4 regions of the Enterobacter hormaechei subsp. xiangfangensis genome follow, and region 4 is predicted to be linked to each of the others. Evidence: predicted binding sites of a transcription regulator. Region 4 holds the regulator's gene; each other region holds the start of a gene.
What was found. Region 4 encodes PurR, which represses purine synthesis genes. Its sites were predicted from a motif close to CANGCAAACGTTTGCNTG; they were not measured.
Positions count from the first base shown of each region.

Region 1: a site for PurR is predicted at 5,473-5,490, ahead of purH (bifunctional phosphoribosylaminoimidazolecarboxamide formyltransferase/IMP cyclohydrolase). Genes of this name have one in related genera too.
Region 2: a site for PurR is predicted at 5,324-5,341, ahead of purT (formate-dependent phosphoribosylglycinamide formyltransferase). Genes of this name have one in related genera too.
Region 3: a site for PurR is predicted at 4,429-4,446, ahead of cvpA (colicin V production protein). Genes of this name have one in related genera too.

Region 1 covers NZ_CP017183.1:268,755-275,962, forward strand. Annotated here, with positions in the region: gene nfi (deoxyribonuclease V) at 1-626, shown strand, start outside; gene BFV63_RS01325 (YjaG family protein) at 668-1,258, shown strand; gene hupA (nucleoid-associated protein HU-alpha) at 1,445-1,717, shown strand; gene BFV63_RS01335 (DUF1481 domain-containing protein) at 1,729-2,421, shown strand; gene purD (phosphoribosylamine--glycine ligase) at 2,468-3,760, opposite strand; gene purH (bifunctional phosphoribosylaminoimidazolecarboxamide formyltransferase/IMP cyclohydrolase) at 3,776-5,365, opposite strand; rRNA gene BFV63_RS01350 (16S ribosomal RNA) at 5,929-7,208, shown strand, end outside.
Region 2 covers NZ_CP017183.1:2,750,995-2,758,202, reverse strand. Annotated here, with positions in the region: gene BFV63_RS13270 (T6SS immunity protein Tli3 family protein) at 1-252, shown strand, start outside; gene BFV63_RS13265 (T6SS immunity protein Tli3 family protein) at 256-963, shown strand; gene BFV63_RS13260 (T6SS immunity protein Tli3 family protein) at 967-1,674, shown strand; partial or broken gene BFV63_RS23610 (T6SS immunity protein Tli3 family protein) at 1,678-2,386, shown strand; gene BFV63_RS22670 (PAAR domain-containing protein) at 2,399-2,656, shown strand; gene BFV63_RS13250 (KPHS_23130 family T6SS system protein) at 2,656-4,050, shown strand; gene purT (formate-dependent phosphoribosylglycinamide formyltransferase) at 4,112-5,290, opposite strand; gene BFV63_RS13240 (tellurite resistance TerB family protein) at 5,462-6,112, shown strand; gene ptrB (oligopeptidase B) at 6,188-7,208, shown strand, end outside.
Region 3 covers NZ_CP017183.1:3,209,681-3,216,888, forward strand. Annotated here, with positions in the region: gene hisJ (histidine ABC transporter substrate-binding protein HisJ) at 1-375, opposite strand, end outside; gene argT (lysine/arginine/ornithine ABC transporter substrate-binding protein ArgT) at 602-1,384, opposite strand; gene BFV63_RS15315 (UbiX family flavin prenyltransferase) at 1,675-2,244, opposite strand; gene purF (amidophosphoribosyltransferase) at 2,334-3,851, opposite strand; gene cvpA (colicin V production protein) at 3,885-4,373, opposite strand; gene dedD (cell division protein DedD) at 4,627-5,313, opposite strand; gene folC (bifunctional tetrahydrofolate synthase/dihydrofolate synthase) at 5,303-6,571, opposite strand; gene accD (acetyl-CoA carboxylase, carboxyltransferase subunit beta) at 6,642-7,208, opposite strand, start outside.
Region 4 covers NZ_CP017183.1:1,993,739-2,000,946, reverse strand. Annotated here, with positions in the region: gene grxD (monothiol glutaredoxin 4) at 1-326, opposite strand, end outside; gene BFV63_RS09615 (C40 family peptidase) at 665-1,423, shown strand; gene sodB (superoxide dismutase [Fe]) at 1,546-2,127, shown strand; gene BFV63_RS09605 (MFS transporter) at 2,165-3,331, opposite strand; gene cydH (cytochrome bd-I oxidase subunit CydH) at 3,493-3,582, opposite strand; gene purR (HTH-type transcriptional repressor PurR) at 3,880-4,905, shown strand; gene punR (DNA-binding transcriptional activator PunR) at 4,923-5,834, opposite strand; gene punC (purine nucleoside transporter PunC) at 5,947-7,146, shown strand.

The DNA.
Region 1 (7,208 bases), 1.7 Mb from region 4:
CGGTGATCCGTGAGGATCGTCTGGATACGGACCCTCCGCGGTACATTGGCGGGGCGGACGTCGGGTTTGAGCAGGGCGGTGAAGTGACGCGAGCGGCGATGGTGGTGCTGAAATACCCGTCGCTGGAGCTGGTGGAGTACAAGGTGGCGCGTATCGCCACCACCATGCCCTATATCCCCGGCTTTCTCTCCTTCCGCGAATATCCCGCGCTGCTGGCCGCTTGGGAACAACTCTCGCAAAAACCTGACCTGCTGTTTGTTGATGGGCATGGTATCTCCCATCCGCGTCGCTTAGGCGTCGCCAGCCACTTTGGTCTGCTGGTGGACGTGCCGACCATCGGCGTGGCGAAAAAACGCCTGTGCGGCGCGTTTGAGCCGCTCTCTGCCGAACCGGGCGCGCTGGCGCCGCTTATTCATAAAGGCGAGCAGCTGGCGTGGGTCTGGCGCAGTAAAGCGCGCTGCAACCCGCTGTTTATCGCAACCGGGCATCGGGTGAGCATGGACAGCGCCCTGGCGTGGGTGCAACGCTGTATGAAGGGCTACCGTTTACCGGAGCCAACCCGCTGGGCTGACGCCGTGGCCTCTTCACGTCCGGCATTCATTCGTTGGCAGGAAATTCAGCCGTGATTCAGGTAAACTGCGGCTAATTTTCGATTCGAGACATCATCATGTTACAAAACCCGATTCATCTGCGCCTTGAAAAGCTGGAAAGCTGGCAGCACGTGACGTTTATGGCTTGCCTGTGCGAGCGCATGTATCCCAACTATGCCGCGTTCTGCAAGCAGACAGCGTTTGGCGAAGGCCAGATTTATCGTCGTATTCTGGATTTAATCTGGGAGACGCTGACGGTCAAAGACGCGAAGGTGAATTTTGACTCTCAGCTCGAAAAGCTGGAAGAGGCTATTCCGGCTGCGGATGATTTCGACCTGTATGGCGTCTACCCGGCCATTGATGCCTGTGTGGCGTTGAGCGAGCTGATCCACTCCCGTCTGAGCGGTGAAACCCTGGAACACGCCATTGAAGTCAGTAAGGCATCCATTACCACCGTTGCGATGCTGGAAATGACCCAGGAAGGCCGTGAAATGACCGACGAAGAGCTGCGTGCTAACCCGGCGGTAGAACAGGAATGGGACATTCAGTGGGAGATTTTCCGCCTGCTGGCAGAGTGTGAAGAGCGTGATATTGAGCTGATCAAAGGGCTGCGCGCGGACCTGCGCGAGGCCGGCGAGAGCAATATTGGTATAATTTTTAACCAATGAGACAACAAAACGTGATTTAACGCCTGTTTTGTCGCTCCTCGACTCTTCCCTTTCGCCCCCCGTCTGGTCTACATTTGGGGGGCGAAAAAAAGTGGCTATCGGTGCGTGTATGCAGGAGAGTGCTTTTTTGGCATTTTCGTCGCACTCGATGCTTAGCAAGCGATAAACACATTGAAAGGATAACTTATGAACAAGACTCAACTGATTGATGTAATTGCGGACAAGGCTGATCTGTCTAAAGTGCAGGCTAAAGCTGCTCTGGAATCTACCCTGGCTGCTATTACTGAGTCTCTGAAAGAAGGCGATGCTGTACAACTGGTTGGTTTCGGTACCTTCAAAGTGAACCACCGCGCTGAGCGTACTGGCCGCAACCCGCAGACCGGTAAAGAAATCAAAATCGCCGCAGCTAACGTGCCGGCATTTGTTTCTGGTAAAGCACTGAAAGACGCAGTTAAGTAAGACGCGTGGCAGTGAACAGTTTTAACGAAGGGGCGGCAACGCCCCTTTTGTCATTCTGGCGTGGACCGCTCGCGCTGGCAGGCGTACTGTTGCTCTCTGCCTGTAGCCATGATTCCTCACTCCCCCCGTTTACCGCCAGCGGCTACGCTGACAACCAGGGTGCGGTCAGGATCTGGCGCAAAGATTCCAGCGATGAAGTCCATATGCTCACCGCGTTCAGCCCATGGCATAACGGCAATACCTCGACCGCAGAATACCGCTGGCAGGGCGATGCCCTGTCGCTCATTGAACTGAATATCTACAGTAAGACTCCCGAACACGTGAAGGTGCGTTTCGACGACCACGGCGAGCTGAGCTTTATGCAGCATGAGGTCAGTGGACTGAAACAGCAGCTTTCCAGCGATCAGGTCGCCCTCTACCGCTACCGTGCTGAACAACTTCGCCAGACCAGCGATGCACTGCGTCAGGGCCGCGTGGTGCTGCGTCAGGGGCGCTGGCATGCCGACGGCACGGTGACCACCTGCGAAGGGCAGACGGTGAAGCCTGAGCTTGAATCCTGGGCAACCGAACACATTCAGCGTCGTCAGCGGCATTCATCTGTGGAGGTGAGTGTGGCATGGCTGGAAGCGCCGGAAGGCTCTCAGCTGTTGCTGGTGGCGAATGAAGATTTCTGCACCTGGCAGCCGACAGAAAAGAGTTTTTGATTTAAGTCCCCTCTCCCTTGAGGGAGAGGGTTAGGGTGAGGGGAAATTACTCTCCCTGCTCCCGCGCAATAGCACGATAACCGATATCCTGACGGCTGAAGCTGCCGTTCCAGTGAATATCCGCCATCAGCGCATAGGCGCGTTTCTGCGCTTCTGCCACGGTCTGGCCCAGCGCGGTCGCACACAGCACGCGGCCGCCGTTGGTGAGCACGCGGTCATCGTCAGCCAGCTTCGTACCGGCGTGGAACACCTTCGCGCCGTCAATCTCTTCCAGCGGCAGGCCGTGGATCTCATCTCCAGTGTTGTAGCTACCCGGATACCCACCCGCAGCAATCACCACACCTAAAGAGGCACGCTCGTCCCACTCGGAAGTTTTCTCATTCAGCTTGCCTTCGCACGCCGCCAGACACAGATCCACCAGGTCGGATTTCATGCGCAGCATGATCGGCTGGGTTTCCGGATCGCCAAAGCGGCAGTTGAATTCGATCACCTTCGGGTTACCCTGCTTGTCGATCATCAGGCCTGCATAAAGGAAACCGGTGTAGGTATTGCCTTCCGCCGCCATCCCTTTCACGGTTGGCCAGATGATGCGGTCCATGGTGCGCTGATGCACCTCATCGGTAACAACGGGAGCAGGAGAGTAAGCGCCCATTCCCCCAGTGTTGGGGCCGGTATCGCCATTGCCCACACGCTTGTGATCCTGGCTGGTGGCCATCGGCAGAACGTGCTCGCCATCGACCATCACGATAAAGCTCGCCTCTTCGCCGTCGAGGAACTCTTCAATCACGATGCGGTGGCCCGCATCGCCAAAGGCGTTACCTGCCAGCATATCCTGAACCGCGGCTTCGGCTTCTTCGAGGGTCATCGCGACGATCACGCCTTTACCCGCGGCCAGACCGTCGGCCTTGATAACAATCGGCGCGCCCTTCTCACGTAAGTAGGCCAGAGCAGGCTCCACTTCAGTGAAATTCTGATATTCCGCCGTCGGGATGTTATGACGCGCGAGAAAATCTTTGGTGAAGGCTTTTGAGCCTTCCAGCTGTGCGGCACCCTCCGTTGGGCCAAAGATTTTCAGGCCAGCTGCGCGGAAGGCGTCTACGACGCCAATCACCAGCGGCGCTTCCGGGCCAACGATGGTCAGATCGATGTTCTCGGTCTGGGCAAAGCTCAGCAGTGCCGGGATATCGGTCACGCCGATGGCGACGTTTTGCAGCGCGGGTTCCAGCGCCGTACCGGCATTACCCGGTGCCACAAAGACGGTTTCAACCTGCGGAGACTGCGCTGCTTTCCACGCCAGGGCGTGCTCGCGCCCGCCGTTACCAATCACTAATACTTTCATTTTCTGCTCCGGGAATTAATGGCGGAAGTGGCGCATGTCGGTGAAGATCATTGCGATGCCGTGTTCGTCGGCAGCGGCAATCACTTCGTCATCACGGATTGAACCGCCAGGCTGGATCACACAGGTGATACCCACAGCAGCGGCCGCATCGATTCCGTCGCGGAACGGGAAGAAGGCATCAGAGGCCATGGCGGAGCCTTTCACTTCCAGGCCTTCGTCGCCTGCTTTGATACCGGCAATTTTTGCAGAGTAAACGCGGCTCATCTGGCCTGCGCCTATCCCGATGGTCATGTTCTCTTTGGCGTAGACGATGGCGTTGGATTTCACGAACTTAGCCACTTTCCAGCAGAACAGCGCGTCACGCAGTTCCTGCTCGGTTGGCTGACGTTTGGTGACGACACGCAGATCGGCTTCGCTCACCATCCCCAGATCGCGGTCCTGAACCAGCAGACCGCCGTTCACGCGCTTGAAGTCCAGGCCCGGCACGCGTTCCGCCCACTGACCGCAAACCAGCACGCGCACATTCTGTTTTGCCGCAGTGATTTTCAGCGCTTCTTCTGATGCGGACGGCGCGATGATCACTTCGACAAACTGGCGGGAGATGATGGCCTGCGCGGTTTCCGCATCCAGCTCGCGGTTAAAGGCGATAATGCCGCCGAACGCGGAGGTCGGGTCGGTTTTGTAGGCGCGATCGTAGGCATCCAGAATAGAAGTGCTTACCGCAACGCCGCATGGGTTGGCGTGCTTGACGATAACGCAGGCCGGCTCGCTGAATTCTTTCACGCATTCCAGCGCGGCGTCGGTGTCGGCAATGTTGTTATAGGAAAGGGCTTTGCCCTGAACCTGCTGGGCGGTCGCAACAGAGGCTTCCTTTACCTCTTCTTCTATATAGAAGGCCGCCTGCTGGTGGCTGTTCTCACCGTAACGCATATCCTGCTTCTTAATGAAGTTCAGGTTCAGGGTGCGCGGGAAGCGGCCAGAGGGATCTTTGCTTTCACCATGGTAAGCCGGTACCAGGCTACCGAAGTAGTTGGCGATCATGCTGTCGTAGGCGGCGGTATGCTCGAAGGCTTTGATGGCGAGATCGAAACGCGTTTCAAGTGTCAGGGACCCTTCGTTGGCATCCATCTCATTAATAATGGCGTTGTAGTCGCTGCTCTTCACCACGATGGCGACATCTTTATGGTTCTTGGCCGCGGAGCGCACCATGGTTGGGCCGCCGATATCAATATTTTCAACCGCATCTTCCAGAGAGCAGCCTTCGCGGGCGACGGTCTGGGCGAACGGGTAGAGGTTAACAACGACCATATCGATAGGCGCGATATCGTGCTGTTCCATAATGGCGTCGTCCTGACCGCGACGGCCAAGAATACCGCCGTGGACTTTCGGATGCAGGGTTTTGACGCGTCCATCCATCATTTCCGGGAAACCGGTGTAATCGGACACTTCGGTTACCGGCAGACCTTTCTCTGCTAACAGGCGCGCGGTGCCACCTGTAGAAAGCAGCTCCACACCGCGTGCGGAAAGTGCCTGGGCGAATTCGACGATACCGGCTTTATCAGAAACACTGAGCAGAGCGCGGCGGACTGGACGACGTTGTTGCATGGTAAATCCCCTGGATTTCACGATTACAGAGAGCGTTAGATGAATTTTCCTGTGAAAAACTCATCTAACACACCTGACGAGGCATCCTTGTAAAGCGCGAGCATTTTAACGAAAACGTTTGCGCAACGCTCGCACATTTTCACTTTTTCGTATCATTGTGGATAAGTCTGTGTGTAAAAAGGTATAAGGCGGGGTTTTGCTGTGGAATGCAGCAGTCAGTCATTTTTCTGTCATTTAGCGGTTGCGGCCAGCGGAGAACTCCCTATAATGCGCCTCCATCGACACGGCGGATGTGAATCACTTCACAAACAACCCGGTCGGCTGAAGAGAAAAAATCCTGAAAATCAGGGTTGACTCTGAAAGAGGAAAGCGTAAAATACGCCACCTCGCGACAGAGCGCTGAGGCGCGTCGCAACTGCTCTTTAACAATTTATCAGACAATCTGTGTGGGCACTCAAAGTGACATGGATTCTTAACGTCCTCGGACGAAAAATGAATACCAAGTCTCAACGAGTGAACACGTAATTCATTACGAAGTTTAATTCATTGAGCATCAAACTTTTAAATTGAAGAGTTTGATCATGGCTCAGATTGAACGCTGGCGGCAGGCCTAACACATGCAAGTCGAACGGTAACAGGAAGCAGCTTGCTGCTTCGCTGACGAGTGGCGGACGGGTGAGTAATGTCTGGGAAACTGCCTGATGGAGGGGGATAACTACTGGAAACGGTAGCTAATACCGCATAACGTCGCAAGACCAAAGAGGGGGACCTTCGGGCCTCTTGCCATCGGATGTGCCCAGATGGGATTAGCTAGTAGGTGGGGTAACGGCTCACCTAGGCGACGATCCCTAGCTGGTCTGAGAGGATGACCAGCCACACTGGAACTGAGACACGGTCCAGACTCCTACGGGAGGCAGCAGTGGGGAATATTGCACAATGGGCGCAAGCCTGATGCAGCCATGCCGCGTGTATGAAGAAGGCCTTCGGGTTGTAAAGTACTTTCAGCGGGGAGGAAGGCGATAAGGTTAATAACCTTGTCGATTGACGTTACCCGCAGAAGAAGCACCGGCTAACTCCGTGCCAGCAGCCGCGGTAATACGGAGGGTGCAAGCGTTAATCGGAATTACTGGGCGTAAAGCGCACGCAGGCGGTCTGTCAAGTCGGATGTGAAATCCCCGGGCTCAACCTGGGAACTGCATTCGAAACTGGCAGGCTAGAGTCTTGTAGAGGGGGGTAGAATTCCAGGTGTAGCGGTGAAATGCGTAGAGATCTGGAGGAATACCGGTGGCGAAGGCGGCCCCCTGGACAAAGACTGACGCTCAGGTGCGAAAGCGTGGGGAGCAAACAGGATTAGATACCCTGGTAGTCCACGCCGTAAACGATGTCGACTTGGAGGTTGTGCCCTTGAGGCGTGGCTTCCGGAGCTAACGCGTTAAGTCGACCGCCTGGGGAGTACGGCCGCAAGGTTAAAACTCAAATGAATTGACGGGGGCCCGCACAAGCGGTGGAGCATGTGGTTTAATTCGATGCAACGCGAAGAACCTTACCTACTCTTGACATCCAGAGAACTTTCCAGAGATGGATTGGTGCCTTCGGGAACTCTGAGACAGGTGCTGCATGGCTGTCGTCAGCTCGTGTTGTGAAATGTTGGGTTAAGTCCCGCAACGAGCGCAACCCTTATCCTTTGTTGCCAGCGGTTAGGCCGGGAACTCAAAGGAGACTGCCAGTGATAAACTGGAGGAAGGTGGGGATGACGTCAAGTCATCATGGCCCTTACGAGTAGGGCTACACACGTGCTACAATGGCGCATACAAAGAGAAGCGACCTCGCGAGAGCAAGCGGA
Region 2 (7,208 bases), 760 kb from region 4:
CCGCGCATTCTGCCCGGCGGGCCGGGGATTGCCTATACCGTGGATGACGGAATGGGAAATAAAGTAAGCGGGAAGCTGGACCCCCGTTCCCCTGGCTGGGCGTGGGGAATGGTCTACATGACTAAGCAGGGACTCGAGGGCAGCACGCAGCAACTTAAGGCTAACTGGCAAGATTTACCCGACAGCGTACCCGAGGTGAAGGGCTATACCGGCTGGGATCATATGCGCTGTGATATGGATGCGGGGCGATAACTGATGAAAGGATTATGTACCGTTCTCGCAGCTACGTCCGTTGTGCTGGCGACCGGATGCCAGGCGAAAGAACCACCAACGCAGGTGGTGTACCGATTTGATGATCATCGTTATCTCGAACTGAAAGGCTGGGATTGTGAAGGCGAACTCTGGTACACGGATACTAAGCGAGGCATTCACACCGAACCCGTAAGTCAGTTTTATCGACTCTTTACCCGTAAATTTATTCATCCATCAGAGCGATATATTGCACTGACGGGATGGGGCGCGAGTGGATTCATAGTATCTAAGGACTATGGGAAAACGTGGCACTCCGTAGCGTTTTCACCAAATCATAATGAACCCAATGGCGATGACTACGCGCCTTATGAGGATATTCTTTCTTTCACCGTCGTCAACGATCAGGGTTTTTTACTGACCAAACATCGGCTGTATATGTCGTCGAAGCCATTTGAAGACCCGCGCATTCTGCCCGGTGGGCCGGGGATTGCCTATACCGTGGATGACGGAATGGGAAATAAAGTCAGCGGGAAGCTGGAACCCCGTTCCCCTGGCTGGGCGTGGGGAATGGTCTACATGACTAAGCAGGGGCTCGAGGGCAGCACGCAGCAACTTAAGGCAAACTGGCAGGATTTACCCGACAGCGTACCCGACGTGAAAGGCTACACCGGCTGGGATCATATGCGCTGTGATATGGATGCGGGGCGATAACTGATGAAAGGATTATGTACCGTTCTCGCAGCTACGTCCGTTGTGCTGGCAACCGGGTGCCAGGCGAAAGAACCACCGACACAGGTTGTTTACCGGTTCGATGATCATCGTTATCTCGAACTGAAAGGGTGGGATTGCGAAGGTGAACTCTGGTATACGGATACTCGGCGGGGTATTCATACCCAACCTGTTAGCCAATTTTACAGGATCTTCACCAAAAAATTTGTTCATCCTTCTGAACGATATATTGCCATACCCACCTGGGATGACCCAGGAACAATAATTTCAAAAGATTATGGTAAAACATGGTCTCCCCAGTTTTTTTCGGTAGGGCCTAACGAGCCCGATGGTACTAACCAACCATCCTATGAGGATATTATTTCTTTCACCGTCGTCAACGATCAGGGTTTTTTACAGACCAAACACCGGCTGTATATGTCGTCAAAACCGTTTGAAGACCCGCGCATTCTGCCCGGCGGGCCGGGGATTGCCTATACCGTGGATGACGGAATGGGAAATAAAGTAAGCGATACGCTGGACCCCCGTTTCCCTGGCTGGGCCTGGGGAATGGTCTATATGACTAAGCAGGGGCTTAAGCACAGCACGCAGCAACTTAAGGCAAACTGGCAGGATTTACCCGACAGCGTACCCGAAGTGAAGGGGTACACCGGCTGGGATCATATGCGCTGTGATATGGATGCGGGGCGATAACTGATGAAAGGATTATGTACCGTTCTCGCAGCGACGTCCGTTGTGCTGGCGACCGGATGCCAGGCTAAAGAACCGCCCACACAGGTTGTTTACCGGTTCGATGATCACCGTTTTCTCGAATTGAAAGGCTGGGGCTGCGAAGGTGAACTCTGGTATACGGATACTTTTCGGGGTATTCATACCAGGCCCGTCAGTCAATTTTATCGGATTTTCACCAAAAAATTTGTTCATCCTTCTGAACGATATATTGCCATACCCACCTGGGATGACCCAGGAACAATGATTTCTAAAGATTATGGTAAAACATGGTCTCCCCAGTTTTTTTTCGGTAGGGCCTAATGAGCCCGATGGTACTAACCAACCATCCTATGAGGATATTATTTCTTTCACCGTCGTCAACGACCAGGGTTTTTTACAGACCAAACACCGGCTGTATATGTCATCAAAGCCATTTGAAGACCCGCGCATTCTGCCCGGCGGGCCGGGGATTGCCTATACCGTGGATGACGGAATGGGAAATAAAGTCAGCGGGAAGCTGGACCCCCGTTCCCCTGGCTGGGCGTGGGGAATGGTCTACATGACTAAGCAGGGGCTCGAGGGCAGCACGCAGCAACTTAAGGCTAACTGGCAAGATTTACCCGACAGCGTACCCGACGTGAAAGGCTATACCGGCTGGGAGCACATGCAATGCAACATGGATGCGGGAAAATAGGGAGATAAAGCGATGAAAGGCGTCATTAGGTTAAACGATCCGCTGATAAGCGGAGGAAAAGTCACTAAGGCCTCTGGGGCAGACTTTATGGGGCAGCCCGTGGCCTTAAAAGATGATCTTGCGCAGTGTCCGCTCCATAAAGGGACGTTCGCAATCACTGAATGTCACCCAACCTGGACCATGCATGGCCGTGGGGTTGTGGTAGATGGCTGTCGCGCGGCGTGTGGATGTGAAATCAAAAGTACCTTACCTGTGGCGGGAGCTTCGTAATGCGCGCGTGGTGGTTATACAAACAACAGCCAGACCCGGATTCCACTGTGCCAGTCGTCATGATTGTTTTCCTCTATGTGATAGCCGTCGCAATGGGCCTCGCGATCCGGGCTCTCACCTGGCCTGAACAGGAACACGTTACGGCTCTCTTTTTTGTGCCTTCAGTTATTCTGCCCATCTGTGTTGTATCGTTGCTAGTTTTTACAAGTTTCATATTTCATGACGCCAACATTCATTATGCTGAAACCCGAAAATTCATAGCAAAAGAGCAGGAGATTAATTTAAAGGCGTATGCGCGAAAAAATATCGCTATCGCAGCATGGTCTGCAATCACCCCCCTGGAGGAACCCGCGCTGAATATGTTGAAACTGGAAGGCGAATTTCCGCTGGCACCGAAAACGCCGGTTAATATTCAGCTGGAAGATCGCTTCGACCAGACCAGGAATGAACAGATGTTTTACCGCTTACTGGACCCGATGGCAGAAAAATTGAAGGACTATAACTACCGTATTTTTGAAACCGTTGTCTGGGTTCACGGAGGGAGTGGATCCTGCATTGATGAACTGAGGCGCACTCTGGAGCGGTTGGGTATTGAAACGGCAAGCACGTGTAAAATTGAGTACAGCACAGAATGTCCTGACTACGCGATCGTTAGCCAATGGATGAACTTATCTGATTACAGAGTTGAAAACCGGTTGATTGTTATCGTTGATTTACATGAAGAAAGCGGCGAATCAAAGAGCATGGAAAATGCATGTGCATTCCTGCTAACCAGTCATTATGTCCGGGAGGAGGGCGAAAAACCGGTATATTTATATCAGCCTATGTCTGACGTGACCGATGTAGAGGACAAAATGGCGGTCTTCCTTGAGACGGGTTCGGTACTTACGCCGAAAAATCTCTGGTATACCGGGCTGTCCCGTATTGAAAAATATCCATTAATGCAGGCACTGGATAAAAAAGCGCTCACGGTGGAACGGCTGGATATCGATGCCTCTCTGGGCGCAAAGAGTGCCGGGTATCGGTGGCTGGCTCTGGCATTTGCGGCGGATGCGGTCAAATATGCCCAGGGGGAGCAACTGGCAGCTTATTCAGACAAAAACAAATTTTGTATTACTTCGCTTTCCTCCATGAAGACAGCTATCCCAAAAAAACTTACCTGGTGTAACTGGAGTAATCCCCTTTATCCTGCGGGGATGGCGGCTTTATTCTGCGTGTTATCCCTCATTGCCTATCGTATCAGTTTCCTGGCGCAAAACGATCCGCCAGCAATCTGGGAACTGATTGCGAGCATCATCATTCCCTTCGTTATTTTTATTGGCCTCGGTATTTTTGTTTTCATCTCGAAAACGAATGAAGCCTACGAGGATATGGAATACGAATGGAAGCGATAGAAACGGAACAATGTTAATCATGTAATGTGGCTGGTCGCTTAGTTGACCAGCCTTTAGTTATTTACCCTGTCACTTTTACCGCAGTGGCCGCTATTTTCGCTCTCGCGACGGCTTCGTCCACGTTTTCCCCGGTTGCTAATGCCACGCCCAGACGACGGCTTCCGTCGATCTCCGGTTTGCCGAACAGTCTGACCTGTAAGCCTGCACCAACCGCACCTTCGACGTTATCAAAGGTGACATTCTGGCTGGTCAGCTGCGGCAGGATCACCGCGGAGGCTGCCGGGCCGTATTGACGGATGCCGCCAACCGGCAGGCCGAGGAAAGCGCGCACGTGCAGCGCGAACTCGGAGAGATCCTGTGAAATCAGCGTAACCATCCCGGTATCGTGCGGGCGAGGGGAGACTTCGCTGAAGATCACCTCGTCGCCGCAAACAAACAATTCCACGCCGAACAGGCCGTAGCCGCCCAGCGCCAGCACCGTCTTGCGGGCGATCTCCTGCGCGCGTGCCAGCGCCAGCGCGCTCATCTGCTGCGGCTGCCAGGATTCTCGATAATCGCCGTCTTCCTGACGATGACCAATCGGGTCGCAGAAATAAACGCCGTCCACGGCACTGACGGTAAGCAGGGTAATTTCGAAATCAAACTTCACCACGCCTTCCACGATGACGCGCCCGGCACCGGCACGACCGCCCTGCTGGGCATAGTCCCAGGCCTGGTCCAGCGTGCTGCTGTCGCGGATAAAGCTCTGCCCTTTGCCGGAGGAGCTCATTACCGGCTTAATGATGCACGGGTAGCCAATCTTTTCGACGGCCTGGAGAAACGCAGCTTTATCCCCGGCAAAACGGTAGCTGGAGGTCGGGAGCTGTAATTCTTCTGCCGCCAGGCGACGAATGCCTTCCCGGTTCATGGTCAGTTTTGCCGCAGTGGCGCAAGGCACTACGCGCTGGCCTTCCTGCTCAAGGGCAACCAGCATCTCAGTGGCAATGGCCTCAATTTCAGGCACCACGAAATCCGGTTTTTCCTCGGCAATTAACGCCCGCAGGGCATTGCCGTCAAGCATATCGATGACGTGCGAGCGATGCGCAACGTGCATGGCAGGGGCGTTCGCGTAACGGTCCACCGCAATCACCTCCACGCCCAAACGCTGGCATTCAATGGCCACTTCTTTACCCAGTTCACCCGATCCCAACAGCATGACGCGCGTCGCGGCAGGGCGCAGCGCGGTTCCTAAAAGAGTCATAAAAATCCCCCTGAAAAAGATGCGGGTAGTATAAACGAAAACGTTTGCGTCTGTCTTGTATGGGGTTAACCGGACAAGGGGGAAATTTGCGCTTCTTTAGCACTGACAGACATTTCCTGACACCCGCTCGCTTAGGCTGTGAAGATTACGCACTGTTACGTGAGGAAAAATATGTCAGGCTGGATGAATCAACTGCAATCCCTGTTGGGACAAAAAGGCTCGTCGTCGGGCGAGCAGGGTCTAAGCAAGCTGCTGGTGCCGGGTGCGCTTGGCGGGCTGGCCGGTTTGCTGGTTGCCAATAAATCATCGCGGAAACTGCTTACCAAATACGGTACCGGCGCGCTGCTGGCGGGCGGAGGGGCTATTGCAGGCTCCGTCTTATGGAACAAATACAAAGACAAGGTGCGCAGCGCGCATCAGGATGAACCGCAGTACGGGAAGCAGGTATCACCGTTAGATTTACGCACCGAGCGCCTGATCCTCGCCCTGGTCTTTGCAGCCAAGAGCGACGGGCATATTGATGCCAGTGAACGTGCCGCAATTGAACAGCAGATGCGGGAAGCGGGCGTTGAGGAGCAGGGCAGGGCGCTGGTGGCGCAGGCCATTGAACAGCCGCTCGATCCGCAGCGTCTGGCGCAAGGCGTGAAAAACGAAGAAGAGGCGCTGGAACTCTATTTTCTGAGCTGTGCCGCCATCGATATCGATCACTTTATGGAGCGCAGCTACCTGAACGCCCTGGGCGATGCGCTGAAGATCCCCCAGGACGTTCGCGAGGGAATTGAGCAGGATATTCAGCAGCAGAAGCAGACTCTCGCGGGCTAGAAGGCCATGTTTCGCTTGCATCATACGCGTGTTTTGCCAACCTTATAGGATGTAAAACGAAAAAGTAAGAATGCCATGCCTCCAAAAGCCCGACGTACTCCTTATGCGATCACCACGCATGGCGATACGCGTATCGATAACTACTACTGGCTGCGGGACGATTCTCGTTCCCGGCCAGAGGTGCTCGACTATCTGCACGAGGAAAACGACTATGGCCGCCAGGTCATGGCCAGCCAGCAGGCGCTTCAGGATCAGCTCCTGAACGAAATGGTGCAGCGTATCCCCCAGCGTGATGTCTCTGCCCCGTGGTGCAAAAACGGTTATCGCTATCGCCATATTTATGAGCCGGGAAACGAATATCCCATCTACCAGCGCCAGTCTGTGCTGAGCGCCGAGTGGGACGAATGGGAGATCTTGCTGGATGCCAACAAACGTGCTGCCCACAGTGAGTTTTATACGCTGGGCGGCATGTCCATTTCCCCCGATAACGCCATTATGGCGCTGGCTGAGGATTACCTCTCCCGCCGCCAGTACGGTTTGCGTTTCCGCAATCTTGAAACGGGAAACTGGTATCCCGAAATGCTGGATAATGTCTCCCCCGATTTCGTCTGGGGTAACGATTCAGAAACGGTCTACTACGTTAAAAAGCATGCCTCAACGCTGCTGCCTTATCAGGTATGGCGTCATACGGTGGGGACCGATTCCGCCGACGATGAATTAGTCTACGAGGAAAAAGACGAAACGTTCTATGTCAGCCTGCACAAAACGTCGTCTCGCCACTACGTGATCATTTTCCTCTCCAGCGCCACCACTTCAGAAGTGCTGCTGCTGGATGCAGAGCTGCCGGATGCGCAGCCGCTGTGCTTCCTGCCGCGCCGTAAAGATCATGAGTACAGCCTGGATCACTTCCAGCACAGCTTTTACCTGCGTTCGAACCGCGAGGGCAAAAACTTTGGCCTTTATAAAACCAAAGTGCGCGATGAACGCAAATGGGAAGTGTTAATTCCCGCGCGCGATCAGGTGATGCTGGAGGGGTTCACCCTGTTTACCGACTGGCTGGTGGTGGAAGAGCGTCAGCGCGGACTGACCAGTATCC
Region 3 (7,208 bases), 1.2 Mb from region 4:
CTGAATGTCAGAGGATTTCGCCACCACCAGACGTGAGTCCGCCGCGTAGAGTTTGTCCGTGAAGGCAATCTCCTGCTGACGTTTTTCTGTGATGGACAGGGAGGACATGATCACGTCAATTTTCTTCGCTTTCAGAGACGGGATCAGCGCATCCAGCGGGTTTTCAACGTAGGTACATTGCGCTTTAATGCGTTTGCAAAGCTCGTTAGCCAGATCGATGTCAAAACCGACCAGTTCCCCCTTCGCATTCTTCGATTCGAAAGGTGCATAGGTTGGGTCAGTTCCAATACGAATTTTCTGCGGAATTGCTGCGAATGCCGCGGTGGCGCTGGAAAAAGCCAGTACCAGAGAAAGTGACAACACCAGTTTTTTCATATCTGTCCTCAACAAACTGTCTTAATACGAGATTTTTACGACGACGGGGTGTTGTTAATGTGCCATTAATCCCCTCATTCAGGCAAAGATTAATGCCTTTGAACGGGAATTTTTGCATTATAAATGCTTAACTATGCATACAGCGATCCAGCATGGTGCATGCGTTGCACCATACTGGAACGCAACCCCGCAGAGATGCACCACTTCAGTGCATCTCATTCAGGAATTAATCACCGTAGACGTTGAAATCGAAGTATTTCTTCGCCAGTTTGTCGTAGGTACCGTCTTTACGCAGCTCATTAAACGCTTTGTCGAAGGCGGCTTTCAGCTCGGTATCATCCTTACGCAGGCCAATACCGGTACCGTCGCCAAAGTATTTTTTGTCTTTTACCGACGGGCCGGCAAAGGAGTACTCTTTACCCGCAGGCTGTTTCAGGAAGCCTTCGCTCGCGGCGACTTCATCCTGAAACGCCGCATCCAGACGGCCTGCCGCCAGGTCAGAGTAGATCAGATCCTGGTTCTGGTAAGCCACCACATCGACGCCCTTCTCGCGCCAGTTAGCATTGGCGTAACCTTCCTGGGTCGAGCCCTGAAGCACGCCAACATGTTTGCCTTTCAGCGAGTCGATGGTCGGCTGGATTGGCGAGCCTTTCGCGGCAATCAGACGTGAGTCGGCAGCGTAGAGCTTCTCAGAGAAGGCAATCTCCTGCTGACGTTTTTCCGTGATGGAGAGAGAAGAGATAATGGCATCAATTTTCTTGGCTTTCAGCGACGGGATCAGCGCGTCAAAGTCACTGCCCACCCATGTGCATTTCACTTCCATGCGTTTGCACATCTCATTTCCCAGATCGATATCAAACCCCACGAAGTCGCCTTTCGCATCCTTGGAGGAGAATGGCGCGTAGGTTGCGTCTGTACCGATACGAACTGTCTGTGGAAGCGCTGCATAGCTACTTGCTGCCGCACTCAAGCCCACGAGCAAAGACAGAGCCAGAACCGTCTTCTTCATACATTTACCCTCAAGAACCGTGATTTTATTATGGTTTATGTTGTGTGTTGTGTTGCAGGCTGCTCTTGCAGGTCTTATGCCACATTGTCGTCGGGATAGAACTACGACGTTAAATATGTTAATAAAACGTTGCGATACTGCCTTAATGGTGAAAGATAGCAGGTCTGCCGAACGAACCGGAAAGAGAAAAAAGGAAAAAGCGAATTAAATGTCGAGGATATGATCGCGGTTGCAGTTTTGCCCTGAAACAGGGCAAATTGTCTTTTCATGCACCTTGTTTGTGCACAGATTCACGCCCCCTGCCAGCGGGTAAAGAGATCTTCCGGCAGGTCGATATCGAACTGATCCAGCACGCGGTTAACGGTCTGGTTGATGACATCATCCAGCGTTTGCGGACGATGATAGAACGCGGGGACCGGCGGCATAATCACGGCCCCCAGTTCGGCTGCCTGCGTCATTAAACGCAGATGTCCCAGGTGCAGCGGCGTTTCCCGCACGCAGAGCACCAGAGGACGACGCTCTTTCAGCACCACATCCGCTGCACGCGTCACCAGCGTGTCGGTATAGCTGTTTACAATGCCGGAAAGGGTTTTAATCGAACAGGGCAAAATAACCATGCCGGCCGTTTTAAACGAGCCCGAAGAGATGCTGGCGGCGATATCGCGGGCATCGTGGACAACGTCAGACAGGGCCTGAACGTCGCGCAGAGAGAGATCGGTTTCAAGAGAGAGGGTCTGACGCGCCGCCTGGCTCATCACCAGATGGGTTTCTACGCCTGCAACGTCACGCAGCACCTGTAACAACCGGACGCCATAAATCGCGCCGCTGGCACCGCTGATCCCTACAATGAGTCGTTTCATGATTTTCGCCCTTGCTGATTTCAGGGCAGACTGTGCAGGATTTTACGGGGAGTTGCAAGTGAGGGCGAGCGCCCTCACCTGCATACGCATCAACCTTCGTTGTGCATCTCTAAGCTTTCGAGATCGTTTTGCAGCTGGACGGCTTTCGCATCGTCGTTACGCAGAGAATCCAGATAGTCGAGATACTGCTGGTCAACGTCTTTCGTCACGTAGATCCCATTGAATACCGAGCATTCGAACTGCTGAATATCCGGGTTCTCGGCGCGCACCGCGTCGATCAGATCGTTCAGATCCTGGAAAATCAGACCGTCGGCACCGATGATCTGCCGGATTTCGTCTACTTCACGACCGTGAGCAATCAGCTCGTTAGCGGTTGGCATATCAATGCCATACACGTTCGGGAAACGAATTTCCGGCGCTGCGGAGGCAAGATACACTTTCTTCGCCCCGGCCTCACGCGCCATCTCGATGATCTGCTCAGACGTCGTGCCGCGCACAATAGAGTCGTCCACCAGCAGCACGTTCTTGTCGCGGAACTCGGCGCGGTTAGCGTTCAGCTTACGACGTACTGACTTACGACGCAGCTGCTGGCCCGGCATGATAAAGGTGCGGCCCACGTAGCGGTTTTTCACGAAGCCCTGACGGTACGGCTTGTCCAGAATACGGGCAATCTCCAGCGCGATATCACAGGAGGTTTCAGGGATTGGGATGACGACGTCGATGTCGAGATCGTCCCACTCGCGGGCAATCTTCTCGCCCAGCTTCGTCCCCATATTGACGCGCGCGCTGTAAACGGAAATCTTGTCGATGAACGAGTCCGGACGCGCGAAGTAAACGTATTCGAACAGGCACGGGTTGCTCACCGGATTGTCGGCGCACTGACGGGTAAACAGCTGGCCCTTCTCAGTGATGTAGACCGCTTCGCCTGGCGCGACATCACGCAGGAATTCGAAGCCCAGAGTATCCAGCGCCACGCTTTCGGAGGCAACCATGTACTCGGAACGGCCATCGCCGAGATCACGTTTGCCGAGCACCAGCGGGCGAATGCCGTTTGGATCGCGGAAGGCTACCATGCCATGACCGATGATCATCGCCACGCAAGCATACGCGCCACGGATCTGGCGATTAGTCGCGGCAACGGCAGCAAAAATGTTGTCTGCTTCCAGCGGATAATGGCGGAAGTTATCCAGCTCGCTGGCAAAGATATTGAGCAGGATTTCAGAATCAGAGGTGGTGTTAATGTGGCGACGTTTCTCTTCAAACAGCTTTTTACGCAGCTCGTGGGCATTGGTCAGATTGCCATTGTGGGCAAGCGTGATGCCATACGGGGAGTTAACGTAAAAAGGCTGAGCCTCAGAGGCGCTGGAACTGCCAGCAGTAGGATAACGAACGTGACCGATCCCCATATTACCTTGCAGACGCTGCATATGGCGGGCTTCAAATACATCGTTTACCAGGCCGTTCGCCTTGCGTAAACGGAAGCAGTTGTTTGCATCAATGGTGATGATACCCGCAGCATCCTGCCCACGGTGCTGAAGCACCGTTAACGCGTCATAAATCGACTGGTTTACCGGCATGAAACCGGCGATACCGACAATACCGCACATTCGTCTTTTCCTCGTTAAGCCACATCTCAGGGTTTATGCCCTGGGCAAGAAACTCGACGAGCTTTGCAGATAGTCAAAGAACCATCTGATGATGAAGCTGAACTCCGGAATGAGCTGCGATTTTTGCCAGTCTTCACTTTTGGAGAACCCGGTAAAGGTATCCAGGAAGAACAGGATCGCGGCCACAATGAGCACGCCTCGCAACGCGCCGAAACAGATGCCGAGCACCCTGTCCGTTCCTGACAGACCGGTTTTCTCGACCAGCTGACCTATCACGTAATTGACGATAGCGCCGACAATCAGCGTCGCGATAAACAGCACCGCGATGGCGATTCCGTTTCGGACCAGTTCATCTTCAAAGCCCGTGAACCAGACAGACAGGTAAGTGTAGTAATGACTGGCAACAAAGAAAGCACAACCCCAGGTTACCAGCGATAACGCTTCACGAACAAAGCCACGGATCAGGCTAACCAGACAGGAAAAACCAATCACCGCAATGATGGCGTAATCAATCCAGACCATATGTGTCCCACGATTTAACGCCCTGTCATCCAGTTCGGGGCGAATTCTAACAGAAAAAGAAAACGTTTGCGTAGGGATTTCCTTCCCACGCGTAAATAAAAAAGGCGCTGAAAAAACGCTCAACGCCCCGCACCTTTGACGTTTCTGTGAACGTCTGCCTCCCCCTCACCTCGGCCCTCTCCCTCAAGGGAGAGGGAGTAAACCGACCCCTCGCCCCTTTGGGGAGAGGGCCAGGGTGAGGGGATAATTTCTATCAGTTGGCGCTGTAGTTCATCACCACACCGCTCAGGCCGGAGATTTGCTTCAGCTCGCCAAGCGAACCTTTGAGCTTATCTTTCGACGCATCCGGCCCCACGAGGATACGCGTAATTTTACCCTGTACCGGCGTGGTGGGTGAAGTATAAACACGGTATCCCGCGCCGCGCAGTTTACTCACGATCTCATTGACCTTATCTGCATTTTTCAACGCACCGAGCTGAACGACATAGGCTTTGCCGGTAGGGGCCGCGTCCTGTTTTGCCTGCGGTGGCGTTTCTGAAGCGGCTGCCAGTTGCTCGGCCGCTTTATCCCGCTGCGGTTTCGGCTGCGGCTTCTCCACCGGTTTCGGCTTCTCAACAGGCTTAGGCTGTTCTACCGGCACCGGATCAATCTCGATGTTATTGTTCGTCGCCAGGCGCGAGGGATCGAGCGACGGCGCGGCTGCATCACCTGCGCGCACCTCTTCCGCTGCGCCTTCTGGCGGCTGGGCAGGCAGCGCCTGCGTTGCCGCTGGCAGCATATCGGGCTCGTCGCGATCGCCCGGTTTGGGTACCAGCGGAATGGCCGCAAATTCATCCTGGTAATGCTTTTTCTGCCCGTCGAGCAATCCCGGGAGAATAATCACCCCGAGCGCGACCAGCACAATGGTTCCTGTTAAACGGTTCTGAAACTTACTCGCCACCGGTTCTCCCCGCGTCCATCACTTCCATGACATGTGCCACCGTGTGGAATGACCCACACACCAGCACGGTATCTTCTGGTTTAGCCTCCGCCATCGCGGCACGCCAGGCCGAAACCACACTGCTGTAGATTTCGCCTTTGCCGAGATGTTCCATCAACTGCTCAGCAGTCGCGCCGCGCGGCCCTTCCAGAGGAGCACAATACCAGCTATCGACCACACTCTCCATGCAGGCCAGCGTGCCGCCGATATCTTTATCATGAAGCATACCGATAACCGCCAGCACGCGCCCGGTTTTTGGTAACGATTTAAGACGTCCTGCGAGGTACGCCGCCGCATGCGGGTTATGTGCAACATCCAGAATCAGACGCGGTGACTCACTCACAATCTGAAAACGTCCTGGTAACAGTGCGTTCTGAATGCCATCGCGGATTGCCTGCTCGCTTACCGCTAATCCGCTGGCGCGCAGGGCTGCCAGCGCAGTCGCCGCGTTAGGCTGTGGCACCTGCGGCAGGGGCAGACTCTCCAGCACGCCCTGCGCATCGCTGAAGCGCCAGCCGTTGTCCTGCACCTCATACTGCCAGTCCACGCCGCGACGCAGCAGACGAGCGCCCTTCTCTTTCGCTACCTCAGCGATGGTATGTGGCATGTCCGGTTCGCCTACCACGGCAGGCTTATTGGCCCGGAAAATACCGGCCTTCTCACGGCCAATGCTCTCGCGGTCCGGGCCCAGCCAGTCGGTGTGATCCAGCGCGATGCTGGTGACGACGGCGACATCCGCATCCACCATATTGGTGGCATCCAGACGCCCGCCCAGCCCCACTTCCAGGATCACCACGTCCAGCTGCGCCTGCTTAAACAGCCACAGCGCCGACAGGGTGCCATATTCGAAATAGGTTAATGAGGTTTCGCCGCGCGCCGCTTCGATAGCGGCAAACGACGCCGTATGGGCCGATTCCGCCAGCTCGGTGTTTTGCACCCGCACGCGCTCGGTATAGCGCACCAGATGCGGCGAGCTGTAAACGCCAACTTTGTACCCCGCCGCCATCAGGACAGATTCCAGCGTGCGGCAGGTGGTGCCTTTACCGTTAGTGCCGGCGACGGTAAACACGAAAGGCGCGGGTTTCAGCACGTCAAGACGCGCGGCAACCTGGCTTACGCGCTCAAGGCCCATGTCGATAGTTTTACTGTGCAGGTTTTCCAGATAAGAAAGCCACGCGGCCAGGGGCGACGTGGCTTGAGGAATGCTTTTATTTTCCATGATGCCCGGTTGTCATTAACGGTTTAGAAAGCAAAAGGGCAGCGCCATTCGGCCCTGCCCTTTTCAGTTATCAGGCCTCGGGTTCCTGATCCGGTACCACCACGCCTTCGCGCGGCTCGTCCGGGTTAGGCGCTGGCAGATTCATCAGCTTCGCCAGAATGCTGGCCAGTTTCAGGCGCATTTCCGGACGGCGGACGATCATATCGATAGCGCCTTTCTCAATGAGGAACTCACTGCGCTGGAAGCCCGGCGGCAGTTTCTCACGTACGGTCTGCTCGATAACGCGAGGACCGGCAAAGCCGATCAGCGCTTTTGGCTCCGCGATGTTCAGGTCGCCCAGCATGGCGAAGCTTGCAGAAACGCCGCCCATGGTTGGGTCGGTCAGTACCGAAATGTACGGCAGACCGCGCTCCTGCATTTTCGCCAGCGCCGCAGAGGTTTTCGCCATCTGCATCAGGGACATCAGCGCTTCCTGCATACGTGCGCCACCGGAGGCGGAGAAGCAGATCAGCGGGCAGTTGTCTTCCAGCGCCTGCTCAACGGCACGCACGAAACGCGCGCCGACCACGGAGCCCATTGAGCCGCCCATAAAGGAGAACTCAAACGCGGCGGCAACCACCGGCATTTCATGCAGGGT
Region 4 (7,208 bases):
GTTTTATACTTCGCCGCAGTCTCTTTGATCAGCTGTTGCAGTTCGCCGCGCTGATACATTTCAATCAGGATGTCGCATCCGCCAACCAGTTCACCATCAACCCACAGCTGTGGGAAGGTCGGCCAGTTTGCGTATTTTGGCAATTCAGCGCGAATGTCCGGGTTTTGCAGGATATCAACGTAAGCAAAACGCTCACCACAGGCGGACAGCGCCTGAACCGCTTGCGCGGAGAAGCCGCAGCTTGGCAGCTTCGGAGAACCTTTCATGTACAGGAGAATCGGGTTTTCAGCGATCTGGCGCTGAATTTTTTCAATAGTGGTGCTCATGTCTTGCTTCCTTTAACTTCTGTTACGGCATCAGTCTGACATTGTAGCGGGTCAGGCCGACATCGGAAAATAACATTTTTGTCACGTCTAATTATTTTATCGCTTATCGCATAAAGTTGCATTGCTAATGTCGTTTATCGCCAGACGGGGTGCGGTTTTGCTTAAGGAGCGAACAGGAGTGCGTCAGAATGGTGAATTTTTTTGCACTTGCTAACGAAACATAATTTTTGAATGAAAAATGCTATTAACTTCTTCTGATTTTATGGATTAGAATCGACAGGTTTTGTAAATCTCACGCGGGTATGCATTGTGGCCTGCATTTATCAGGGGACTGCCCAGTGGCGCGGATAACTAAAATCTCGATGACGCTCTGTGCTTTACTGTTTACCACACTCTCATTTACGCCAGCGGCGAACGCCTCTGAACAGGCGCGGCATTCTGCTGTACAAAAAACGCATCTGGCAAAATCCACAGAACGTAAGAAAAAAACCACCAGCAAAACAGTTAAGAAGAAAATCACCGCTCAGACCAAAAAGACCGCCTCCAGTAAAACCAAAACTCTCCGCTCCGGCACGCACAAAACCACCCGCACAACCGCCAGCCTGGTGAATGAAAAATGCACCGTGCGCAAAGGCCATAAAACGAAATGCGCAAAAGTGACGAAGCTGGCTGACGTGCATAAAGCGCGCATGCAGAAAGCGCAAAAAACGGCGATGAACAAACTGATGGGGCAAATAGGTAAGCCGTATCGCTGGGGTGGCACCTCTCCGCGCACCGGTTTTGACTGTAGTGGGCTGGTTTATTATGCCTATAAAGATCTGGTGAAGTTTCGCATTCCACGCACCGCCAATGAGATGTACCATCTGCGCGACGCCGCCCCTGTAAACCGTGGCGAACTGCAAAATGGCGACCTGGTGTTCTTCCGCACCCAGGGACGCGGTACGGCCGATCACGTTGGGGTGTATGTGGGTAACGGTAAATTTATCCAGTCACCGCGCAGCGGTCAGGACATTCAGATCACCTCTCTCAGCGAAGATTACTGGGTGCGCCACTATGTGGGTGCGCGCCGCGTGATGACGCCAAAAACCATCCGCTAGCCCCTGCCCTGCCGCCTCTGTGGCAGGGTAAGTTCCTCTTTTGCATACCCTTTCAATTTGCTATTCTGTCCTTGTTGTCTGTAGGGTTATTGGCAACGTATAAAACTATAAGGAGAGAAGCAATGTCGTTCGAATTACCTGCACTACCGTATGCAAAAGACGCCCTGGCCCCGCATATTTCCGCGGAAACCCTGGAGTACCATTACGGCAAGCATCACCAGACCTATGTCACCAACCTGAATAACCTGATCAAGGGCACCGATTTTGAAGGCAAAACGCTGGAAGAGATCGTGCGCAGTTCAGACGGCGGCGTATTCAACAACGCCGCACAGGTGTGGAACCACACCTTCTACTGGCACTGCCTGGCCCCGAATGCAGGCGGAGAACCTGACGGTGAGCTGGCGGCAGCGATTAACGCCGCGTTCGGCAGTTTCGCGGATTTTAAAGCGAAGTTTACTGACGCAGCCGTTAAAAACTTTGGCTCCGGCTGGACCTGGCTGGTAAAAGAGGCTGATGGCAAACTGGCTATCGTTTCCACTTCTAATGCGGGTACCCCTCTGACCACCAGCGCCACGCCGCTGATGACCGTGGACGTATGGGAACACGCCTATTACATTGATTACCGTAATGCGCGCCCGAACTACCTGGAACACTTCTGGGCACTGGTTAACTGGGAATTTGTTGCGAAGAACTTCGCCGCGTAAGAGACACGCAGAAGGGGCAGCCCTTCTGCGTTTTTGTTTATTCCGCCGTACACACCGCTTGAGGCTGTTTACGACCAGACATTATCACCAGCAGCAGGCCGAGTGCGGCAATGATCGCCCCCATTACCGGCACAAAGCTATAACCCAAACCACCGGAGATCACCGCCCCGCCCGCTGCGGCCCCCAGCGCATTGCCCAGGTTAAACGCACCGATATTCACCGATGAAGAGAGCCCCGGCGCTTCGTGTGCAACGCGCATTACGCGCATCTGCAACGGTGGCACCACGGCAAAGGTTGCGGCGCCCCACACCACCATGGCAATCGCGGCACCCACTTCGTTACGCGCCAGCCACGGAATCGCCACCATGATGACAATCAGCAGCGTTAAAAAACCTTTCAGCGTCCCACTCACGGAGCGGTCGGCAAATTTCCCGCCGAGATAGTTGCCAATCGAGAACCCGACACCAATCAGCACCAGCATCGCGGTAACAAAGAGTGGCGTTGCGTGGGTTATGTCGTGCAGCACCGGGGAGATATAGGTGTAGAGCGTAAACATCGCCCCGGCCCCCAGCACCGTGGTGAGCAGCGCGGACAACACCTGAGGACGCATCAGCACCGCCAGCTCTTTACGTACTTCCGGACGTTCTCCAGCGCTTCCTTTCGGCAGTGAGAAGAACAGCGCAACCATCGCGACCACGCCCAGTCCGGCGGTTGCGAGGAAAGACATACGCCAGCCGATGGCTTCTCCCAGCCAGGTGGCGGCGGGAACGCCGCCGATATTAGCGATGGTGAGGCCCATAAACATAGTGGCTACCGCGCTGGCCTGCTTATGTTTTGGCACCACGCTGGCAGCAACAACCGAGCCCAGTCCGAAGAAGGCGCCATGGTTGAGGCTGGTAAGAATGCGCGAAAGCATCAGAGTGGTGTAATCGGGCGAAATCGCGGAAAACACATTGCCGAGAGTGAAAATCGCCATCAGGAAAATCAGCGCGTTGCGGCGCGCACGGTGCGAAAGCAGCAGCGTCATCAGCGGCGCGCCCACCATCACGCCGATCGCGTAGGCGCTAATTAACATACCGGCCGCAGGGATAGAGACGTCTACCCCCCGGGCGATAACAGGCAATAACCCCATCGGGGAGAATTCAGTGGTGCCAATCCCAAAGGCGCCAATCGCCAGGGCCAGCAGGGGAAAATTGATTTTCATGAAGAGGCTCCGGATACCGTGCCATAACCCGGCACAGAACTAAGAAGTCAAAAGCATGACATCAATCACAAAAAATGAGAAGTTAACATTTTGGCAAAAGATTTTTGCCGGAGAGGTAACAATAGCGGCAAGAGAGGGAGAAGGTTCTCCCTCCGCCTGAATCAGTGCAGTGCAGCGGTTAAACCACCGGCAACAATCAGAGCAAGAACAACAATGGTGGTAAACAGCGAAAACTTCAGATCGGTACTCATCAATTTTTCTCCTTTTATTCACCCTACGAAAAGTGAGCTTGCTCATTTTTACACAGTTCAGGTCAAAAATCTTCCAGGATTTAAACGGATATCCACTTTACCTCTTCCCCTTTTCATCAAGATAGGACAAAATTCCACGCTAAATTTATTAGCGTACCGGCCACTGACCCCCTCCTGACGTCCTGTGTCGTTTTCCCGGCGTGTCGCAACTCATGTTTGCGTAATAAGGGTGAGAGAAGGCAAACGTTTACCTTCAATTTTTTCAGGAGCTTAGGATATGGTCTGGAGTGACATTTAATGGCAACAATTAAAGACGTAGCAAAACGCGCAAACGTTTCCACTACAACCGTATCACATGTTATTAACAAAACGCGTTTCGTCGCTGAAGAGACGCGTAATGCCGTCTGGGCGGCAATCAAAGAACTGCACTACTCGCCAAGTGCCGTCGCCCGCAGCCTGAAGGTTAATCACACCAAATCGATTGGCCTGCTGGCCACCAGCAGTGAAGCGGCCTATTTTGCTGAAATCATCGAAGCCGTTGAAAAAAACTGCTTCCAGAAAGGCTATACCCTGATTCTGGGCAATGCGTGGAACAACATTGAAAAACAGCGCGCTTACCTGTCAATGATGGCGCAAAAGCGCGTCGACGGTCTTCTGGTAATGTGTTCTGAATACCCTGAGTCGGTCCTTTCCATGCTGGAAGAGTATCGCCACATTCCGATGGTGGTCATGGACTGGGGCGAGGCGCGCGCAGACTTCACCGACTCCGTTATTGATAACGCCTTTGAAGGCGGCTACATGGCGGGGCGTTATCTGGTAGAACGCGGTCATCGTGAAATTGGCGTGATCCCGGGACCTCTGGAGCGTAACACCGGTGCTGGCCGTCTGGCCGGTTTCATGAAAGCGATGGAAGAGGCGCTGATCACCGTGCCGGAAAACTGGATTGTTCAGGGCGACTTCGAGCCGGAGTCAGGCTATCGCGCCATGCAGCAGATCGTCTCCCAGCCGCATCGCCCTACCGCGGTGTTCTGCGGCGGTGACATCATGGCGATGGGCGCGCTATGCGCGGCAGATGAACTCGGCCTGCGCGTCCCCCAGGATATCTCGGTGATCGGCTATGACAACGTGCGCAACGCCCGCTTCTTTACCCCGGCGCTGACCACCATTCACCAGCCGAAAGATTCGCTGGGTGAAACGGCCTTCAACATGCTGCTGGACAGGATCGTCAACAAGCGTGAACAGTCCCAGTCCATTGAAGTTCACCCGCGCCTGATAGAACGCCGTTCCGTTGCGGACGGTCCGTTCCGCGACTACCGTCGTTAATCACTTTCCGGGGCCAGCTATGCTGGTTCCCGCAACCACTCCCGGTTCAGCGTTTCGCTGTCTCCCAGATAATCCAGCAGCCAGGCCATGGCGGGCGAGACGTCGTTTTGCTGCCACGTCAGACAGCATGCGGCATCCGGGAAGGGGTTTTCCAGCGTCAGAGCCACCCACTCTCCCGCGTCGATGCGCGGGCGCGCAAAATGCACCGGCACCATGCCAACGCACAGCCCCGCGCTCAGACAGGTGGCTGACGACTCCCAGTCCGGCGCGACCACGCGGCGCTGATTATCCAGCAACCAGGTAATGCGCTTGGGCAGCGAGCGGGAGGTATCTTCCAGCACCAGCGAGGGCCAGTTGCGTAATGTGTCATCGCTCAGCGGCCCTTCCAGCGCTGCCAGCGGGTGATCGCGCGCGACCACGCAGGTCCAGCTCAGCATGCCCATGTCGCGAAACGCGTAGCGCCCACCAACCGGGATCGCCTGGGTTGCACCAATCGCCATCTCCGCCCTGCCGTCCGCCAGCGCATCCCAGACGCCGTTGAACACTTCCTGCGAAACACGCAGTTCGACGTCGGAAAAATGACGATAGAAATCGACGATCATCTGCCGGGTCCGCTCCGGCTTAACAATGTTATCCACCGCGATAGCGAGATGCCCGCGCCAGCCGTTGGCGATCTGCTGGCACTGCTCACGGGTGATCTGCATTTTTTTGATGACAGACCGCCCTTCCTTCAAAAACCACGCTCCGGCAGGCGTGAGCTCCACGTCGCGATGACGCCGCTCGAACAGCGGCACCGCCAGCCACGCTTCCAGCTGACGCACCGTGTAACTGATCGCCGAGGGAACGCGATGCAGCTCCTGGGCGGCGCCGGTAAAGCTGCCGTTACGCGCCACGGCATCAACCACTTCAAGGGAATAATCTGACCACATCTTTAGCCTGCAAATTTTTTGAATGCACCCGCCAAATATTAGCGTTTCACAAGCCGCTTTGCACTCCCTACACTCTGCGCCAACGTACACCTGCCTCCTCAGGAGAAAAAAAGTGCAACCCAGGAAAGGATTTTTAGTCTGGCTCGGCGGCTTAAGCGTGCTGGGCTTTTTGGCGACCGATATGTATCTGCCCGCGTTCGCCGCGATGCAGGAAGATTTGCAAACCCCTGCCGCCGCCATCAGCGCCAGTTTGAGTTTGTTCCTCGCCGGTTTTGCTTTTGCGCAATTGCTGTGGGGGCCGCTCTCGGATCGTTTTGGCCGTAAACCCGTCCTGTTGTTGGGGCTGGCGATTTTTGCCGCAGGCTGTCTGGGCATGCTGTGGGTCCGCGATGCCGCCTGGCTGCTGGCGCTGCGCTTTATTCAAGCGGTCGGTGTCTGTGCCGCTGCGGTGACCTGGCAGGCGCTGGTAACCGATTACTACCCCGCCTCGCGCACTAACCGCATATTCGCCACCATTATGCCCCTGGTCGGCCTGTCGCCGGCGCTTGCCCCGTTACTGGGCAGCTGGATCCTGGCGCATTTCGACTGGCAGGCCATTTTCGCCACGCTCTTTGCTATTACGCTGGTCCTGATGCTGCCCGCGTTCGGGCTTAAACCGGCGCATAAAAAAGAGACGCATCCGGACGCGAAGCCCATCACCTTTACCTCTTTACTGCGGTCGAAAGCCTATCGCGGTAACGTGCTGATTTATGCCGCCTGCTCTGCCAGCTTCTTTGCCTGGCTGACCGGTTCGCCGTTCATTCTGCATGACATGGGCTACAGCCCGGCGGCTATCGGCCTGAGCTATGTACCACAGACCATCGCCTTCCTGGTGGGTGGCTATGGCTGTCGCGCCGCGCTGCAAAAATGGGAAGGCCAACAGATGCTGCCCTGGCTGCTGGTGCTGTATGCGCTAAGCGTGATTGCGACCTGGGCTGTCGGCTTTATTCCCGACGCCGGGCTTGCAGAAATTTTGATTCCGTTCTGCGTCATGGCGATCGCTAACGGGGCCATCTACCCTATCGTTGTAGCCCAGGCGTTGCGTCCATTTCCGCAGGCGACAGGCCGCGCTGCCGCGCTGCAAAATACCCTGCAACTTGGCCTGTGCTTCCTGGCAAGTCTCGTGGTCTCTGCGTTGATTGCAACCCCGCTGCTCACCACTACCAGCGTGATGCTGATCACCGTTGCGCTGGCGGGATTGGGCTATCGCATGCAGTCCTCCGCGCTTCGCGAGCAGAATGACAATGCACAAACCGAAACGTCGCACGCCTGATTGCGCGGGAAACTATGTTAAAAACCAGTGATTAGGTAGCTAACAATTTTCTGTTGAATCAC